DNA from 2 places in the Mesorhizobium sp. M7D.F.Ca.US.005.01.1.1 genome. Region 2 is predicted to be linked to the other one. Evidence: predicted binding sites of a transcription regulator. Region 2 holds the regulator's gene; the other holds the start of a gene.
What was found. Region 2 encodes PhoB, which activates phosphate uptake and scavenging genes when phosphate is short. Its sites were predicted from a motif close to TGTCATNNANCTGTCAT; they were not measured.
Positions count from the first base shown of each region.

Region 1: phnF (phosphonate metabolism transcriptional regulator PhnF) is a predicted target of PhoB. The motif match lies at 8,043-8,059, and genes of this name have one in related genera.

Region 1 is NZ_CP034453.1:6,614,266-6,624,110, forward strand. Features, by position in the region: gene EJ076_RS32105 (altronate dehydratase family protein) at 1-1,067, shown strand, start outside; gene EJ076_RS32110 (aldo/keto reductase) at 1,141-2,139, shown strand; gene EJ076_RS32115 (ABC transporter substrate-binding protein) at 2,482-3,477, shown strand; gene EJ076_RS32120 (sugar ABC transporter ATP-binding protein) at 3,634-5,187, shown strand; gene EJ076_RS32125 (ABC transporter permease) at 5,184-6,149, shown strand; gene EJ076_RS32130 (zinc-binding alcohol dehydrogenase family protein) at 6,222-7,238, shown strand; gene phnF (phosphonate metabolism transcriptional regulator PhnF) at 7,254-8,003, opposite strand; gene phnG (phosphonate C-P lyase system protein PhnG) at 8,139-8,600, shown strand; gene phnH (phosphonate C-P lyase system protein PhnH) at 8,600-9,211, shown strand; gene EJ076_RS32150 (carbon-phosphorus lyase complex subunit PhnI) at 9,213-9,845, shown strand, end outside.
Region 2 is NZ_CP034453.1:7,001,920-7,011,764, reverse strand. Features, by position in the region: gene EJ076_RS34095 (PAS domain-containing protein) at 1-2,258, shown strand, start outside; gene pstS (phosphate ABC transporter substrate-binding protein PstS) at 2,772-3,827, shown strand; gene pstC (phosphate ABC transporter permease subunit PstC) at 3,897-4,880, shown strand; gene pstA (phosphate ABC transporter permease PstA) at 4,884-5,735, shown strand; gene pstB (phosphate ABC transporter ATP-binding protein PstB) at 5,732-6,535, shown strand; gene phoU (phosphate signaling complex protein PhoU) at 6,561-7,268, shown strand; gene phoB (phosphate regulon transcriptional regulator PhoB) at 7,288-7,977, shown strand; gene EJ076_RS34060 (ROK family protein) at 7,994-9,241, opposite strand; gene xylF (D-xylose ABC transporter substrate-binding protein) at 9,512-9,845, shown strand, end outside.

The DNA of each region.
Region 1 (9,845 bases), 390 kb from region 2:
TGCTGCCGAAATATCCCGGCATCGACGGCTTCGTGCCGATCGTCCACGGCCAGGGCTGCGGCATGAGCGGCACCGGCGACGGCATGATGGTGCTGCACCGCACGCTTGCCGGCTACGCCCGCCACCCGAATTTCGGCGGCGTGCTGATGGTCGGCCTCGGTTGCGAGGTCAACCAGCTCACCCTCTACGGCCAGAAGGGCGTCGCTGCCGGCAAACGTCATTTCAACATCCAGGACGCCGGCGGTTCGCGCAAATCGGTGGAAAAGGCAATGGGCGTGCTGGCCGAGATTGCCGAGGAAGTCGGTCAGCTGAAGCGTGAGCCGATCCCGGTCAGCGAGATTGTCGTCGGCCTGCAATGCGGCGGCTCCGACGGCATGTCGGGCATTACGGCCAATCCGGCGCTGGGCGCGGCCGTCGATATCCTGGCCGGCGTCGGCGGCATCGGCATCCTCTCCGAGACGACGGAAATCTATGGTGCCGAACATCTGCTTGCCTACCGCGCGGCAACGCCGGAGATCGCACAGAAGCTCGACGGCTTCGTGAAGTGGTGGGAGGATCACGTCGCCAAGCATGGCGCTTCGATCGACAACAACCCCTCGCCCGGCAACAAGCGCGGCGGCCTCACCACCATCCTGGAGAAGTCGCTCGGCGCGGTCGCCAAGGGCGGGCAGACGCCGCTCAACGGTGTCTTCGGCTACGCCGAAAAGGTCACCGGCAGCGGCCTGGTGTTCATGGACACACCCGGCTACGACCCGGTCTCGGCCACCGGCCAGGTGGCGGGCGGCGCCAACGTCATCGTCTTCACCACCGGCCGCGGCTCCTGCTTCGGCTGCCGTCCGACGCCGTCGATCAAGGTCGCCACCAATTCGACCATGTATTACCAGATGGAAGAGGACATGGACGTCAACTGCGGCGTCATCGCCTCCGGTGAAAAGACCATCGCCGGCATGGGCCGCGAGATTTTCGAACTGATCGTCGAGACGGCTTCCGGCCGCAAGACCAAGAGCGAGGATTTCGGCTACGGCGACAACGAGTTCGTGCCCTGGCATCTTGGCGCAACGCTCTAGATCATACTGAAGATTGTACTGATATCGAGTAGACTGCCGAGCCGAACAGCGGACGGCAACGGGGAGGCTTTGCATGGAAAAACGCCGCATTGGCAGGACGGCGCTCGAGGTCACCGAGGTCAGCTTCGGCGGTGCCGCGATCGGCGGTCTCTACCGCGCTTGTTCGCGTGAAGCGGCGATGGAGGCGCTGCAGGGCGCCTGGGAAGCCGGCCTGCGCTATTTCGACACCGCACCCTTCTACGGTTTCGGTCTGTCGGAGCGCCGCTTCGGCGACTTCCTGCGCTACAAACCGCGCGATTCCTACGTGCTGTCCACCAAGGTCGGCCGCCTGTTCCGCCCGGTGCCGGAAGATCAGGTTCCCGATCACTCCTATGTCGATCCGCTGCCCTTCGCGCTCGACTACGACTACTCCTATGACGGCATCATGCGATCGGTCGAGTTCAGCTATGCGCGGCTTGGTCTAAACAAGATCGACATCCTGTTTGTCCACGACATTGGCGTCTACACACATGGTGTCGAGAAGACCAAGCTGCACTTTCGCGAGCTGATGGATGGCGGCCTCAAGGCGCTCGAAGAGTTGAAACGGTCCGGCGTCATTTCCGCTTATGGGCTCGGCGTCAACGAGGTGCAGATCTGTCTCGACGTGATGCGCGAGGCGCCACTCGACTGCATCCTGCTTGCCAGCCGCTATTCCCTGCTCGACCGCAGCGCAGAAGCGGAGTTGCTGCCGCTCTGCCGGGCGCAACAGACGTCCTTGGTCATCGGCGGCGTCTTCAACTCCGGCATCCTGGCGACCGGGCCCGTGCAAGGCGCGCATTTCGATTACCGCCCTGCCAGCCATGACGTGCTCGACCGCGTCGGAGCGATGGAACGGATCGCCGCCGAGGGCGGCTATCCGCTGGCTGCCGCGGCGTTCCAGTTCCCCTTGCATGAACCCGCGGTCGCCACCGTGCTGACCGGCACTGCCAAGCTGGCAAACCTGACGCGCAACCTCGAACTGCTCGACATCGACGTGCCGGAGACGGAATACGCCAAATATCGCCCCTATACGCTGGTGCAGGAGCTGGCGTGAAACGCGTATCCACCCGCAGTGAACGGTGACCCGGGCTTCACATTCTTGCGATCTCAAAAAGAATGAACATTCCATGTTGACGAATTGGTGGAATTAATATTCCATATACTCACGGAACGGGAACGGGAACGGGAGCGTTTGACGACGGCACGGGAGTAGCGGCGCACGATCTTACCCTGCCCAGACCTCGGCAGGGACTGGCGTCAAACACCGCTTGCATCGGCTGGATCGATGCACTATCAAAACATGGCAACTGTTTTTTATTGATAAAGTTCTGTTTGGGCCACGCCTATCCGGACGGAGCTTCCGTAACGTTCACCGGGCGACTTAGGGAGGAACCTCATGAAATTCGTGACCAGCATTCTCAACCGCCGCGCCGTCATGGCGCTGGCAGCAGCTTCAATGCTCGCCGGCGTCATGCACTCAGCACCGGTTTCGGCGGCGGACGTGACCATTCCGATCATCGTCAAGGACACCACATCCTTCTACTGGCAGATCGTTCTGGCCGGCGCCCGCAAGGCCGGCAAGGATCTCGGCGTCAACGTGCCGGAACTCGGCGCCCAGGCCGAGACCGACGTCAACGGCCAGGTCTCGATCCTCGAGAACGCCGTTGCCAGCAACCCGGCGGCGATCGTCATTGCGCCCACCGAGTTCAAGGCGCTTGGCAAGCCGATCGATGAAGCCGCTGCCAAGGTCAAGGTTATCGGCATCGACTCCGGCGCCGACTCCAAGGCCTTCACCTCGTTCCTGACCACCGACAATGTGCAGGGCGGCCGCGTCGCCGCCGACGGCCTCGCAGCCGCCATCGGCGCCGCCAACGGCGGCAAGATCGAGGGCGACGTCGCCCTGATCACCAACGCACCGGGCGCCGGCTCGCTCGAACAGCGCAAGCAGGGCTTCACCGAACAGCTCAAGGCCAAATATCCGGGCCTCAAGCTGGTCGCCGACAAATATGCCGACGGCCAGGCCACCACCGGCCTCAACATCGCCACCGACCTGATCACCGCCAACCCGAACCTCAAGGGCATCTTCGCCTCCAACCTGATCATGGCGCAGGGCGTCGGTCAGGCTGTCGCCGAAAACAACCTTGGCGGCAAGCTGGCGCTGGTCGGTTTCGACAGCGACGAGAAGCTGATCAAGTTCCTCAACGACGGCGTCATTTCCGCCCTCGTTGTCCAGGATCCGTACCGGATGGGCTATGACGGCATCAAGACGGCGCTCGCCGCCTCGAAGGGCGAGAAGGTCGAGGCCAATGTCGACACCGGCGCCAATCTGGTGACCAAGGCCAACATGAAAGACCCCAAGATCGACGCGCTGCTCAACCCGAAGCTCAAGTAAGCATCGGCACGAAAACTGTTTCCGGGGCCTCGCGCCCCGGAAACATCAGCTTCGGCACAAACGGCTTGGCAATCCGCTGCCTTGGGCTAGGCTGCAAATGAGGTGTGTCACAGCCTCGCCGCCTGCCAACCGTGAGACCAATCTGGGAGGATTGTCATGACGTCGACAGCGCAGGACCTGCATCCGGCACCCGTGCTGGAACCGGGGCGGACCATCCTCGAATTGCGCGGGCTGGAGAAGCGCTATCCCGGCACCCACGCGCTGAAGCCGGTCAATCTTGCTTTCAAATCCGGCGAAATCCACGCCATCGTCGGCGAGAACGGCGCCGGCAAATCCACGCTCATCAAGCTTTTGACCGGCGTCATGCCGCGCACCTCCGGAGAGGTCATCTGGGAAGGCCAGCCCGCTGCGCTCGCGACGCCGCATGAGGCGATGGCGCTCGGCATCAATGCCGTGCACCAGGAGGTCGTGCTGTGCCGTCACCTGACGGTCGCCGCCAACATGTTCCTCGGCGAGGAGAATTCGCGCTTCGGCATCCTGCAACAGCGCGCCATGGTCAAGGAAGCCCAGAAGATCATCGACGATCTCGGCTTCGACCTGCCGGCGCATGTCACGCTGGGCGACCTCACCATCGGCCAGCAGCAGTTGATTGCAGCGGCCCGCGCCACCGTGCGCGGCACCAAGTTCCTGATCTTCGACGAGCCGACCGCCTACCTCACCCGCAAGGAGGCCGACCAGCTCTTCACCCTGATCCGCCGGCTGAAGGGCGAAGGCGTGACGATCATCTACATCAGTCACCGCATGGAGGAGGTGTTCGAACTGGCCGACCGTGTTTCCGTGCTGCGCGACGGCACGCTGGTCGGCACCCGCAACATCGCCGAGACCAACGATGCCGAGCTGGTCAAGATGATGATCAACCGCTCGATCGAGCAGGTCTACCACAAGGAGCATTTCACGCCGGGTGCCGCAATCATCGAGGCAAGAAACCTATCTGGCAAGGGCTTCGAAAATGTCTCGATGACGGTTCGCGCCGGCGAGATCGTCGGCCTCTATGGCCTGATCGGCGCCGGGCGCAGTGAGTTCGTCACCACGCTTTACGGCCGCCATCGCAAGTCGGCAGGCCAGATCCTCTGGGAAGGCAAGGATGTCCAGGTCAATTCCGAGCATGACGCGATCAAGCTCGGCATGGCGCTGGCGCCGGAAAGCCGCCGCGACCAGGGGCTTTGCCTCAACCTGCCGGTCGGCCTCAACCTCAACCTGCCGATCTACAAGCGCATTTCGAACAATTTGCTGATTTCGAGCGCGCAGGAGAAAACGCAGGCCGATCGCCAGATCGCCGATCTGCGGATCAAGACGCCGACGCGCGGCGCGCTGGCGTCCAGCCTGTCGGGCGGCAACCAGCAGAAGATCGTCATCGGCAAATGGCTGGCGCACGGCGCCAAGCTGTTCATCTTCGACGAGCCGACGGTCGGCGTCGATGTCGGCACCAAGGCCGAGATCTATCGTCTGTTCGGCGCGCTGCTGTCGAAGGGCGCCGGCATCATCCTGATCTCGTCCTATCTGCCGGAAGTCTATGAACTCGCCGACACGCTGCATGTGTTCCGGCGCGGCAAACTGGTGGCCAGCCATGGCTTTCGCGCCGCCAGCCACGAGGACATTCTCACGCAGGCGCTCGCCGAGAAACAAGAAAAGCTGGGAGGACAGATATGAGCACCGAGGCGATTGCTGTCGAAAAACCGAAGCGCAACTACAACGTCCTGTTTGGGCTGACGCTTTTGGCGCTGCTGGTTCTGCTCTGGATCCTCCTCTCCGTGGCGACAACAAGCTTCGCCTCGGCCAACAACATAGCCAATCTTTTGCGCCAGGGCTCCATGATCGCCATCATGGCGGTCGGCCAGACCTTCGTCATCATCACTGGCGGCATCGACCTCTCGGTCGGCGCCGTGGTCGGCTTCGCCACCGTCGTTGTCGCCATGATGATCAATGCCGGTTTCCCCATCTGGCTTGCCATTCTGGTGACGCTGCTGGTCGGTGTTGCCATCGGCATGTTCCACGGCTTCGGCATCGTCAAGATGGGCCTGCCGCCCTTCATCATCACACTGGCGACGCTGACCTCGCTGCGCGGTATCGGCCTTTTGATGACCAACGGCAATTCGATCAACATCAACAGCGACACCTTCACCGCGTTCTCGCGCAATTCCTTTATCGGCATCCCCAATTTGTTCTGGATGGTGATCCTGGTCGGCATTCCGGCCTATGTCTTCCTGCATCACAGCCGCTGGGGCCGGTATCTGTTTTCGGTCGGCTCCAACGCCGAGGCGTCGCGCCTGTCCGGCGTCAACGTCCAGCGCACCATCTACATGGCCTACACGCTGTCGGGCCTGTGCGCGGCCTTCGTCGGCGTGTTGCTGGCCGCCCGCATCGGCATCGGCAATCCGACCCAGGCCGAGGGCTGGGAGTTGCAGGCGATCGCCTCGTCGGTCATCGGCGGCACCTCGCTGTTCGGCGCCGTCGGCTCGGTGCACGGACCGTTGCTTGGCGCCTTCATCCTGGCCACCATCAACAACGGCGCCAACCTGCTCAACGTCAACTCGTTCTGGCAGCGTATCATCACCGGCGCGCTGATCATCATCATCGTCTACTTCGACGGGCTGCGCCGCCGCGGCAAGTGAATCGTCCCTGAACCGATGCGCCGGTCCGCTCAAACAACAGGCCGGCGCCCTTTTTGAACACTGGAATTGCGCATGAAAGCCGTCGTCTGCCGCTCGCCCGGCGACCTTGTCCTGGAAGACCACCCCGCGCCCGCTGCACCGCCTGCCGGCTGGGCACTGGTGGCGGTCAGCCATGTCGGGATCTGCGGCACCGACTACCACATCTTCGAAGGCAAGCACCCGTTCCTCGCCTATCCCCGCATCATGGGCCATGAAGTATCGGGTACCGTGGTGGAGACCGGCGAAGGTGTCGAACTGGCCGTTGGCGAGCCGGTCGTCATCAACCCCTATCTTTCCTGCGGAAAATGCATCGCCTGCCGGCACGGCAAGCCGAATTGCTGCGTCAGGATCGAGGTGCTTGGCGTGCATCGCGACGGCGCCATGTGCGAACGCATCCTGGTGCCGGCGCAAAATCTCTATCCGGCAAACGGCCTGTCTCTGGCCGACGCCGCCGCCGTCGAGTTCCTGGCGATTGGTGCGCATGCCGTGCGGCGCTCATGTGCCGAGCCCGGCGCCCGCACGCTGGTCATCGGCGCCGGCCCGATCGGACTCGGCACCGCCATCTTCGCCCGCATCGCCAGGCTCGACGTGACGCTGCTCGACATGAGTAGTGAAAGGCTTGCCTTCGCCGCGAACGAGCTTGGTTTCCAGACCCTCGACGGCTCGCGCGGCGCGGCGCCCGATCTGATCAGGGAGGCGACATCAGGCGAGGGCTTCGATGTGGTCTTCGACGCCACCGGCAACACCCAGTCGGTGCAGTCGGCCTTTGCCCATGTCGCGCATGGCGGAACGCTGGTGCTGGTCTCCGTCGTCAAGGACGACATCAGCTTTTCCGATCCGGAATTCCACAAACGCGAGATGACGCTGATCGGCAGCCGCAACGCCTTGCGCGCCGACTTCGACCACGTCGCCGCCTCGATCCGCAACGGCGCCGTGCCGCTGGCCAAGCTCGTCACCCACCGAACATCGCTTGCCGAAACGCCGTCCGATCTCGCTCGCTGGGCACACGAAAAATCCGGCCTGATCAAGGCTGTGATCGAGGTCGGATAGGCTACCGGCGCCGGCTCAGAGCGCAGACAGCTTGAGCTCGACCCGCTCGGCCGGGAAGCGCGACTCGGAAAACTGGATCGGCTGGCCGTCCGGCGTGACGTTGACGGCGACCGTGACCAGCACGATGGCGCCCGGCTGCAGGTCGAGATCGGCAAGGTCCGCCGCATCGGCATGGCGCGCCGACAGCACGGTCGATTGCCTGAGATAATCGTCGATGCCGAACCGCGCCAGCGACGCGGTGATCGAGCCGGTCTCAGCCATCGCGGCATCGATGCCGGCAAACCGACTGGCCTCGAACCAGCCGACAGCGCGCGACACCGGCCGCCCATCGGCTTCGCCGCGCGTTTCCAGTCGGATGACATCGGCTCCCCTGGCAAGGCCAAGGCCCTCGGCGACGCGCTGGCTGGCCGGCTCGACCGACGAGGCGAGCAGGACGATGTGCCGTTCCGTGGTTTGCCCCTGCAGGCCCGTCGAAAAACGCGTGCGCGCGCCAATCGGATAGGACAGCCGCTTGCGCGACAAGACGAAGGTTCCGCGCCCCTGCTCGGCCCGCAACACGCCTTCCTGCACAAGGGCTGCTATGGCGCTGCGCACCGTGTGACGATTGACGCCATAACGCTCGGCCAGCGCCACCTCCGGCGGCAGCGCGGCATTCTCGGCGAAATCGCCGATGGCGATCGCATGCAGGATCTTGTCTGCGATCTGCCGCCATAGCGAAACGCCGCTGCGCCGCTCTATGCTGTCCGCTTCCAGCTGCCCGACCATCATTGCCCCCGGCATTCTATCGCCCAGTCTTCAATCGCTTGTCATCCACCCGTCATGGACACGCGTTAGATAATAGGTATAATTTGTATAGTTGTCTATATCAATAGACAAATTTAACCACGAGGATTATTGCTTATGCGAGGACAGGAAGCCCGCGACCAGGCCGAGCGCAAGGCCGCCATGGCAACCCTGGCGCAATCCAGCGGCGATGACATCGTGCGGCTCTGGAACGAGGCCAGACTGCCTTCGGACGCCGAGCTGCTGCGCGGCCCCGAGACCGGTCTTGTCACCCTGCGCGGCCGCATCGGCGGCGGCGGTGCACCCTTCAATGTCGGCGAGGCGACCGTCACCCGCGCCACGGTCCGGCTGCCCTCCGGACAGGTCGGCCATTGCTATGCGCTTGGCCGCGACAAGCAGAAGGCGAAGCTGGCGGCCATCGCCGACGCCCTGTGGCAGGACCCTGCCCGCCGAAATGAGGTCGAGACCGGACTGATAGCGCCTCTGCGGTCGGCTCTGACCACGGCGCATGAAAAACGCCGCGCCGAGACGGCGGCAACGAAGGTCGATTTCTTCACCATGGTTCGCGGAGAAGACTGATGGACATTGCAGCACAATCGATCGAAGGCGGTTTCGCCGATCCGGTCTTCAATGCCCAGACCGTGTTCCGGGCGGTCATGGACGCGATGGCGCGGCCAGGCAGCGTACAGCCGCTGCCGGCCTTCGCGCGCCCGCCGGCGCCGCTCTCGGCAAGCGCCGGCGCCATAGCGCTGGCGCTTTGCGACAACGACACGCCGCTGTGGCTCGACCCGGCCCTGCAAGCTTCCACCGCCATCAAATCCTGGCTTGGTTTCCACACCGGCGCGCCCTTGGCCAACACGCCGGCCGATGCGCACTTCGCCCTGATCGCCACGCCAGCCGAGATGGTGGCGCTCGATGGCTTTTCGCAGGGCACGCAGGACTATCCCGACCGTTCGACCACGCTGATCCTGCAGGTCAGCGATCTCGTCTCCGGCACGCCGCTGTTGCTCGAAGGTCCCGGCATCGAAACCAGCGCCACGATCGCGCCGGCACAGATGCCGCGTCATTTCGTCGAACAGTGGAAGCAGAACATCAAGCGTTTTCCGCGCGGCGTCGACATCATCCTCGCCACCGCTGATGGCATTGCTTGCCTGCCGCGCACGACGCGCATCAAGACGATGGAGGCGTAAGATGTATGTCGCGGTAAAAGGTGGCGAAGCCGCCATTGCCAACGCCCACAGCCTGCTTGCCGACCGCCGGCGCGGCGACCGTTCCGTGCCCGCACTGCGCCTCGACCAGATCGTCGAGCAACTGGCGCTCGGCGTCGACCGGGTGATGAGCGAAGGCTCGCTCTATGATCGCGAGCTGGCCTCCCTCGCCATCGTCCAGGCGCGCGGCGACATGATCGAGGCGATCTTCCTGGTGCGCGCCTATCGCACGACGCTGCCACGCTTCGGCTACTCCAAGCCCATCGACACCGCCAACATGCTGGTCGAGCGGCGCGTGTCGGCGACCTACAAGGACCTGCCCGGCGGCCAGTTGCTTGGGCCCACCTTCGACTACACCCACCGGCTGCTCGATCCCGAGCTCGCCGCCGGCGCCGATGTCGCCGAGCCCTTGCTGCGCGAGACGGAAGCGCAAGCCATGCCGCGCGTCTCGGCGATCCTTGCCCGCGAAGGCCTGATCGAGCCGGACGGCGACATGCCGCAAGACCATGTCCCAGGCGACATCACCCGCGAGCCGCTGGAATTCCCGATGGCGCGCGACATCCGCCTGCAGGCGCTGTCGCGCGGCGACGAGGGTTTCCTACTGGCGCTCGGCTAT
Region 2 (9,845 bases):
CGCAAGTCGCCGTGACCGGCGCCGTCAAGGAGGTCGAGGAACCCGTCACCCATCGCGACGGCACGGTTCGGCAATTGATGACGCGCAAGAGCCGCCTGGTGGCGCTGGACGGATCGGTGCATCTGGTCGGTTCCAGCACCGACATCACCGACGTCAAGGCGCGCGAGCGCGCGCTGGAAGAGAGCATGCGCGAGAACGAGGTGTTCCGCAGCCTGATCGACAATGTGCCGGTGTCGATCTACGCCAAGCGCTCCGACCTCAGGCAGTTCTACGTCAACAAGGGGTGGTGCGATCTCACCGGCTTCAGCAAGGAAGAGGCTACCGGCAAGACCGACATCGAGATCTTCGGGCCGGATGGCCAGGCCTTCGTCGACAGCGACCTTGCGGTCCTGCGCACTGGTGAAACGCAAGAGGTCGAAGAGACCGTGACGGCGGCCAACGGCAGCGTCAGGCATCAGTTTGCCCGCAAGGGGGCGATGATCGCCTCCGATGGGTCGCTCTACCTGATCGGCTCGACCACCGACATCACCGAGTTGAAGACGCGCGAGGCCGAACTGCGCGAGGCCCGGCAGCGCGCCGTGCTCGCCGACCGCGCCAAGTCGGAATTCCTCGCCAATATGAGCCACGAGATCCGCACCCCGATGAACGGCGTGCTCGGCATGGCCGAACTCCTGGCCAAATCGGACCTCGACCCGAAGCAGAAGACGTTTACCGACATCATCGTGAAATCGGGCAACGCGCTGCTCACCATCATCAACGACATCCTGGACTTCTCCAAGATCGATGCCGGTCAGCTGGTGCTCGATCCGGCGCCCTTCAATCTTGCCGAGGCGATCGAGGATGTGGCGACGCTGGTGTCGACACGCGCCAAGGAGAAGGACCTCGAGCTGATCGTGCGCATCGAGCCTCGTCTCGAAAGCCTGTTCGTCGGCGATATCGGCCGCATCAGGCAGATCGTCACCAACCTGCTCGGCAACGCGGTGAAATTCACCGATGAAGGCCATGTGCTGGTCGACGTCACCGGCGAGAGGGTTCCGACCGGAACGAAGCTCACCATCTCGGTCACCGATACCGGCATCGGTATCCCCGAGGAAAAGTTGAAACTGGTGTTCGAGAAGTTCAGCCAGGTCGACACCTCGTCGACGAGGCGCCACGAGGGGACCGGCCTCGGCCTCGCCATCACCTCGCGGCTGGTCGAGCTGATGGGCGGCGACATCGGGGTCGAGAGCGCCGAAGGCAAAGGTTCGACCTTCTGGTTCACGGTGACGCTGCCGAGGGCCGGACAGCAGAACGGGCAACGCATCACGCCGATCGACGTGACCGGCGCGCGCGTGCTGATCGTCGACGACAATGCCGTCAACAGGGCCATCCTGACGGAGCAGATGACATCGTGGACGTTCGATTCCTGCGCGGCCGAAAGCGGCGCCGAGGGCCTCAAGGTGCTGATCGCCGCCGCCGCCTATGGCGTGCCGGTCGATTGCGTCGTGCTCGACTACCAGATGCCTGAGATGAGCGGCGCCGAAATGGCGCGGATCGTGCGCAACACTGCCGGCCTTGCCGGCACGCCGATCATCATGCTGACCTCGGTCGACCAGTCGCTCGCCAACACCAGCTATCGCGATCTTGGCATCGATGCCCAGCTGATCAAGCCCGCGCGCTCTTCGGTGCTGCTGGAAACGCTGGTCGCCACCATCCAGCGGCATCGCCACAACACGAGCGGCAGCGACGCGCTGCCGCTCGCAGCCGACGTCGCTGCGAGCAATGTGGTGCGGCCACAGCCCTCGGCGCCGTCTGAACAGCGGGCGCTGCTGCAGCCGCCTTCGATTCGCCCCCGGCCACCCGTGGCGGGTGGCGGCGACAGGTTGGACATCCTGGTGGCCGAGGACAATGAGGTGAACCAGATGGTGTTCACCCAGATTCTCGGTGAGACCGGTTATGGTTTCGAGATCGTCGGCAATGGCCGCAAGGCGCTCGACGCCTTCGGCCGGCTCAATCCGTGCATGATCCTGATGGATGTCTCGATGCCGGAGATGAACGGGCTCGAGGCAACCGCCGCCATTCGCCGGCTGGAGGAAGAAACCGGCACGCATGTGCCGATCGTCGGCGTCACCGCGCATGCGCTGAAGGGCGATCGCGAGCGCTGCCTGGAGGCCGGCATGGACGACTATCTGCCCAAGCCGATCAGTCCCCGAGCCCTGCTCGAGAAGGTCGAGCGCTGGGTCGGCGCCAGCCGCCAGGCTCAGCGCAACGCCGGGTAAGGGGCTCTCGGCGCACCTGTTGGCGAGAAACTATGCGGAGATTCGCGACGCGTCCCGTGCGCAGCACCATGGTGCGATCGCACCATATCAAAACTGTGCCTAATCGAGACAATAACTATATTCGAATTCCGCTCTTCCCAGTTACGGGCGGGAGCAGCGACCGCCGGCATGAGACAGCGTCAACCTACCCCAACGGACCTGTTTTCGGCGATGGCCCGGCCACGACACCGTCTGGCCGAGAGCAACGCGCTCCCGTCCGGATTTTCTTTGCCGAGGCGGCAGTCCCGTAACTGCGGGCCGGTCTCGGCCTGAAACGGCGCAAGTGCCTGATTCCGGGAGCAAAGCCGGGCTCAGTCGGGAGTGCCGGCTGGCCGGCGTTTTCCCCACCCCAATGACGCGTTACCGGGGTGACATCAAACTGTCATGCGACTGTAATAATCGAAGGCTATTGGCCTCAGCGGGCGCCGAGAGGAATGGCGCCGAGAGACCATCTTCCGAACAGGAGCAGGCCACATGAGACATTTCATCCGCTCGGCGGCCGTTGCGATCGCAATGGCTACGGCGTCTACTTTCACCCTTTCCGCGGCAATGGCAGCTGATCTTTCCGGCGCCGGCTCGACCTTCATTTATCCGGTGTTCGCCAAGTGGGCCGACACCTACAAGAAAGACACCGGCATCGGCCTCAACTACCAGTCGATCGGTTCAGGCGGCGGCATCAAGCAGGTCATCGCCAAGACCGTGACCTTCGGCGCCACCGACAAGCCGATGTCCGACGCCGACCTGGAAAAGAACGGCCTCGTGCAGTTTCCAATGGTGATGGGCGGCATCGTGCCGATCGTCAACCTGACCGGCGTCAAGCCGGGCGAACTCGTCCTTGACGGCAAGACGATCGCTCAGATCTACCTCGGCGCCATCACCACCTGGGACGACGCCGCGATCAAGGCACTGAACCCGACCCTGACCCTGCCATCGACGGCGATCGCCGTTGTCCATCGCTCGGACGGCTCGGGCACGACCTTCAATTTCACCAACTACCTGGTCAAGCTGTCGCCCGACTGGAAGGACAAGATCGGTTCGGACACGGCGGTCGAATGGCCGACCGGCGTCGGCGCCAAGGGCAGTGAAGGCGTTGCCAACACCGTCAAGCAGACCGACGGCGGCATCGGCTACGTCGAGTATGCCTATGCCAAGCAAAACAACCTGTCCTACTCCAAGTTGGTGAATGCCGCCGGCAAGGTCGTCGAGCCGTCGCTCGAATCCTTCGGCGCGGCTGCTTCGAATGCCGACTTCAAGGGCGCGAAAAACTTCAACGTCATCATCACCAACGAGCCCGGCGACACCACCTGGCCGATCGCTGCCTCGACCTGGGTGCTGATCCACAAGGTTCCGGACGATGCTGCCGCAACCGGTGAAGCGCTGAAATTCTTTGCCTGGGCCTACAAGGACGGCAAGGAAACCGCCAAGGCGCTCGACTATGTCTCGATCCCCGATAGCGTCGTCGACCTGATCAAGACCTCCTGGAAGGCTGACATCCAGGCCGACGGCAAGCCCGTCTACGCTGGCGAATAACATCCTCCAAAGGAGCGCCGCACCGCGGCGCTCCTTATTCGTCCCTCAACACAAAGAGCCGAGCTTCACATGAGCGCTGTCCAGGAAGCCTTGCCAGCCATTCGAGGTTCGCGCGACGCGATTGTCAGACGGTTCGCGCTGACGGACTCGATTTTCCACGGGATGACCCGGGCCGCTGCCATATTGGTGCTGGTCCTGCTCGGCGGCGTTGCGATCTCGCTGTTTGCCGGATCCTGGCAAGCCCTGTCGACCTTCGGCTTCTCCTTCCTGACCAGCGAAAGCTGGAACCCGGTGACGGAGAAATTCGGTGCGCTGGCGCCGATCTACGGCACCATCATCACCTCCGCCATCGCCATCCTGATTGCCGTGCCGCTCGGCATCGGCATCGCCATCTTTCTCACCGAGCTTTGCCCGCGCCCGCTGCGACGGCCGATCGGCATGGCGGTGGAGCTGCTCGCCGGCATCCCGTCGATCATCTACGGCATCTGGGGCCTGTTCGTGCTGGCGCCGTTCCTGCAGACGACCGTGCAGCCCTTCATCATCGGCGTGTTCCACGGTATTCCAGGGCTTAGCAGCCTGTTTGCCGGTCCGCCCTACGGCATCGGCCTGCTGACCTCGTCGCTCATCCTTGCCATCATGGTGCTGCCCTTCATCACCTCGATCACCAAGGACGTCTTCGACACAGTGCCGCCGGTGCTGAAGGAGTCGGCCTACGGTATCGGCTGCACGACCTGGGAAGTGACCCGCCGCGTGGTTATCCCCTACACCAGGATCGGCATCATGGGCGGCGTCATGCTCGGCCTTGGCCGCGCGCTCGGCGAAACCATGGCGGTGACCTTCGTCATCGGCAACGCGCACCGCATCTCGACGTCGCTGTTCGCGCCGGCGACGACGATCTCGGCGACCATCGCCAATGAATTCACCGAAGCCGTCGGCGACCTCTACACTTCTTCGCTGGTGGCGCTCGGCCTGATCCTGTTCGTCATCACCTTCCTGATCCTTGCCATCGCCCGCTACATGCTGATGCGCATCGACGCCCGCACCGGAGCCTGACCGATGTCGACAGCCACATCGCTTCACCAGAGCCGCAAGAGGAAGAATGCCGTGATGATGACGCTGTGCGTCACCGCGGCGGGCATCGGCCTAGCCTGGCTGGCGCTCATCCTCGGCGCGCTGGTCTACAAGGGCGCCGCCGGCCTGTCCTTTGACGTCTTCACGCAGATGACGCCGCCTCCCGGCGACGCCGGCGGCCTGCTCAACGCCATCTATGGCAGCGTGGTGATGACCGTCATCGCCGTCATCGTCGGCACACCGATCGGCGTGCTGGCCGGAACCTACATGGCTGAGTACGGTCGCTTTTCCAAGCTGACCACCGTGGTGCGGTTCATCAACGACATCCTGTTGTCGGCGCCATCGATCATCATCGGCCTGTTCGTCTACGAACTGATGGTGCGGCCGATGGGGCATTTCTCGGCGATCGCCGGTGCAGTCGCGCTCGCCATCCTCGTCATCCCGGTTGTCGTGCGCACCACCGAAGACATGCTCAATTTGGTGCCGAACGCCTTGCGCGAAGCCGGCACCGCGATCGGCGCGCCGCGCTGGGTGGTCATCAAGTCGGTCGCCTACCGCGCCGCGCTTTCCGGCATCGTCACCGGCATATTGCTGTCGATCGCCCGTATCTCCGGCGAGACGGCGCCACTGCTCTTCACGGCGCTCAACAACCAGTTCTGGTCGAGCAATCTCAACGCGCCGATGGCCAGCCTGCCTGTCACCATCTTCCAGTTCGCTCTCAGCCCTTACGAGGAATGGCAGCAACTGGCCTGGACCGGTGCACTCATCATCACATTGACGGTTCTCGCGCTCAGCATCGTTGCTCGCAGCCTGACCGGACGCAGAGAGGACAAATGAGCCAGATGTTGTCTCCAGACATGACGATCGCCGCCGAGGCCACCGCCAAGGCCAAGATCGAGGTCAAGAACCTCAACTTCTACTACGGCCAGTCGAAGGCGCTGAAGGACATCACGCTGTCCTTGCCCGAGCGCAGCGTCACCGCCTTCATCGGGCCTTCGGGCTGCGGGAAGTCGACGCTGCTGCGCGTCTTCAACCGCATCTACGAACTCTATCCCAAGCAGACCGCCGAAGGTCAGGTGCTGCTCGACGGCCAGAACGTTCTCGACCGCTCGCAGGATCTCAACCTGCTGCGGACCAAGATCGGCATGGTGTTCCAGAAGCCGACGCCATTTCCGATGTCGATCTACGAAAACATCGCTTTCGGCGTCAGGCTCTATGAGAAGCTCAGCAAGTCCGAGATGGACGGCCGCGTCGAGCAGGCGCTGAAGCGCGCAGCACTCTGGACCGAGGTCAAGGACAAGCTCAACGCCAGCGGCCTCAGCCTCTCCGGTGGTCAGCAGCAGCGGCTCTGCATCGCCCGCACCGTGGCGGTGAAGCCGGAAGTCATCCTGCTCGATGAGCCGGCCTCGGCGCTTGACCCGCTGTCGACCGCCAAGATCGAGGAGCTGATCGACGAGTTGCAAGCCGACTACACGATCGTCATCGTCACCCACAACATGCAGCAGGCGGCGCGCGTGTCGAAGCAGACGGCCTTCATGTATCTGGGCGAACTGGTCGAGTTCGACCGCACCGAGAAGATCTTCACGTCGCCCCGCGAGAAGCGCACGCAGGACTACATCACCGGCCGCTTCGGCTGAGTTCAGGCATACGAGGGACAAGATCATGGGCGAACACACAGTCGCTTCTTTCGACGAGGATCTCGGACAAATCAGCAGGCTCATCAGCGATATGGGCGATCTCGCCGGCTCGATGGTCGGTGGTGCCACCAAGGCGCTTTTGAATTCCGATAACGCCCTCGCACAGCGCGTCGTCTCCGACGATGCGATCATGGACGCGCGCCAGCGCGAGCTCGACGACCGCGCCATCACGTTGATCGCCAAGCGGCAGCCGATGGCCGACGATCTACGCCATGTCGTCGGTTCGATCCGCATGGCCGGCGATCTCGAACGCATCGGCGACCTTGCCAAGAACATCGCCAAGCGCGTCGGCACCGTCGGCCTCAGCGTCACACCGCGTGACCTGTCGCATTCCATCGACGCAATGGCCCAGCTGGTGCTGATCCAGGTGCAGGGCGTGATCGAGGAGTATGCGGCGCGCGACGCCGCGGCCCTGGCGAAACTGCGCGCCGCCGACGAGCGCATCGACGTCAAATACACCTCGGTGTTCCGCGAACTGCTGACCTACATGATGGAAGACCCGCGCAACATCACTGCCTGCACGCATCTGTTGTTCTGCGCCAAGAACCTCGAGCGCATCGGCGACCATGTGACCAACATCGCTGAAAATGCCTATTATGTTTTGACCGGCACGCAGCTGCCCGCCAATCGCCCGAAGCAGGACGAGACGGCAATGTCCGCGCCGGCGGCATGACGACAGGGGTGACCAGTCGATGATCGCGCCACGCATCATGGTGGTGGAGGATGAGGAGCCGCTAGGCGTGCTGCTCCGCTACAATCTGGAATCCGAGGGTTACCAGGTCGAGGTGGTGACGCGCGGCGACGAGGCCGAGATCCGGCTGCAGGAGAACGTTCCCGACCTTCTGGTGCTCGACTGGATGGTGCCTGCGGTTTCGGGTATCGAACTCTGTCGTCGGCTAAGGATGCGTCCCGAGACCGAGCGGCTGCCGATCATCATGCTGACCGCGCGCGGCGAGGAAAGCGACCGCGTGCGTGGCCTGTCGACCGGCGCCGACGACTATCTGGTCAAGCCGTTCTCGACGCCGGAATTCATGGCCAGGGTCAAGGCGCTGCTGCGCCGGGCCAAGCCGGAAGTGCTATCCAGCGTGCTCAAGGTCGGCGACATCGTGCTCGATCGTGAGTCGCACCGGGTCTATCGTAAGAAGAGCGAGATCCGGCTCGGACCGACAGAATTCCGCCTGCTAGAGTTCATGATGCGTCATCCCGGCCGTGTGTTCTCGCGCAGCCAGCTGCTCGACAATGTCTGGGGCGAGACAATCTATATTGACGAGCGCACGGTGGACGTTCATGTCGGCCGGCTGCGCAAGGCGGTCAACAACGGCCGCATGCCCGATGTCATCCGCACGATCCGAGGCGCGGGCTACGCGATCAGGGAAGACTGAGCTCCCTCGTTTGAACTCACGCCACGTTCTTGCCGACGAGGCCAGCTCTCGCCTGCACGCCCGGTGCGAAAATCTCCTGGTCGACGAAGGTCAGTGCGCGCATGGCGCAGCCTTCGCGGATCAGCGGCAGTTCGTTCGGCTCGGTGTCGAAGGAAATCGATTTCGAGTGCTGGCCGCCGGCGGTCTGGGCAATCGCCTCGCGCAATGCCGGCTCGATCAGGTCGAAGGCAGCGGCGCTGACGCCGACCATGGCGACGGGCGCCGGATCGATCAGTGCGAACAGGCTGCCGAGACCGTAGCCGAGCGCTTCGCCGGCCTTGCGATAGGCCTCGCGCTCGGGGCCATCCCTTTCGCGGGCCGCGGTCGCCAGCGCGCGCATGTCGGCGTCGCTGACATCAGCGACGGGTTCTGCGTCCTCGCCCAGCTGCCTGGCGTTGCGCCAGATGGCGTAGTTTCCGGCATAGGCCTCGACGCAGCCGCGCCGCCCGCAGCGGCAGAGCGCACCTTTCGGCTGATGGATCATGTGGCCGAACTCGCCGCCCGAGGAATGGGTGCCGGTGAACAGCTCGCCCTTCAGCACCAGGCCCATGCCGATGCCATGCGACAAAAGGATGGCGATGAAATCGTCGCGGTAGCGATCAGGATCGCGCCAGCGTAGCGCTATCGCCATCATGTTGCAGTCATTCTCCATGGTGGCGGGGATGCCGAACTCGTCCTCGAGTATGTCGGCGAAGGCGATGTCGGTGTGCGGCGTGATCGGCGACCACAGCATGGCGCGGGAGCGGGTGTCGGTGATGCCCTGGATTGCCAGCGCGATGCGGGCGATGCTGCGGACGTCGAGATCAGGGTCCTCGAGACGGCGCCGCACGATTGCCGTGCATTCGCCGATCAGCGCGTCCCGCGACATGGTCAGCGTGTCCAGCCGGCGCTGTTCCTCTGATATCACCTGGCCGGCATAGTCGATGACGGCGACGGAGAGAAAATTCAGCGACAGCACCACGGTCATCACCGCCGCCGCTTCCGGATTGAGGCTGAGGCCAACCTGCGGCCGGCCGCGTTTGAGCGAGCCGGCCTCGCTTGGTTTGCTTTCGGTCAGGATGCCTTCCCCGATCAGGTCGGAAGAGATAGCCGATATGGTCGAGTGGCTAAGGCCGGTTGTCGCTGCGATCTCGGTGCGGGACGGCTGTCCGGCGCGGCGCACGGCCGCAATCACCATCGCCCGGTTGCGCCGGCGCAAATCGTCGTGGCGGATTCCGACCGACATGTTTCTTCAAGTCCTCCCGGTCGCCGCGGTTCTCCGTGCCCCTCGAACGCTGTCGGCAACGCAGTCAAATACTGGCAGAAGCCGCCCACTCTGTCATTTATTTATTCCGGGGCTCGAAAAAAATTCGCGAGCACATCAAAATCCATCAGAATCGATGTTGACAGCGTTCGGGTGTTGGACCAGTATTTTTTCGGGGCTCGAAAAAATAGGGCCTCTGTGCCGGCCTTCGGGTCAGTTTGGTCGCGCCATACGCGGCGCAGGGAGGATATTATGAAAAGATTCACAGCCGCCATCCTGGCGGGTGTCGCCATGTCGCTGACGCTCGCGTCGGTCGCGCAGGCGAAGGACAAGGTCATCGGCGTTTCGTGGTCCAACTTCCAGGAAGAGCGCTGGAAGACCGATGAGGCCGCCATGAAGACGGCGATCGAGGCTGCCGGCGACAAGTACATCTCCGCCGATGCGCAGTCCAATCCCGGCAAGCAGCTTACCGATGTCGAAAGCCTGATCTCGCAGGGCGCCAATTCGCTGATCATCCTGGCGCAGGATGCCTCGGCCATCGGCCCAGCGGTGCAGAAGGCGCTGGACGAAGGCATTCCGGTCGTCG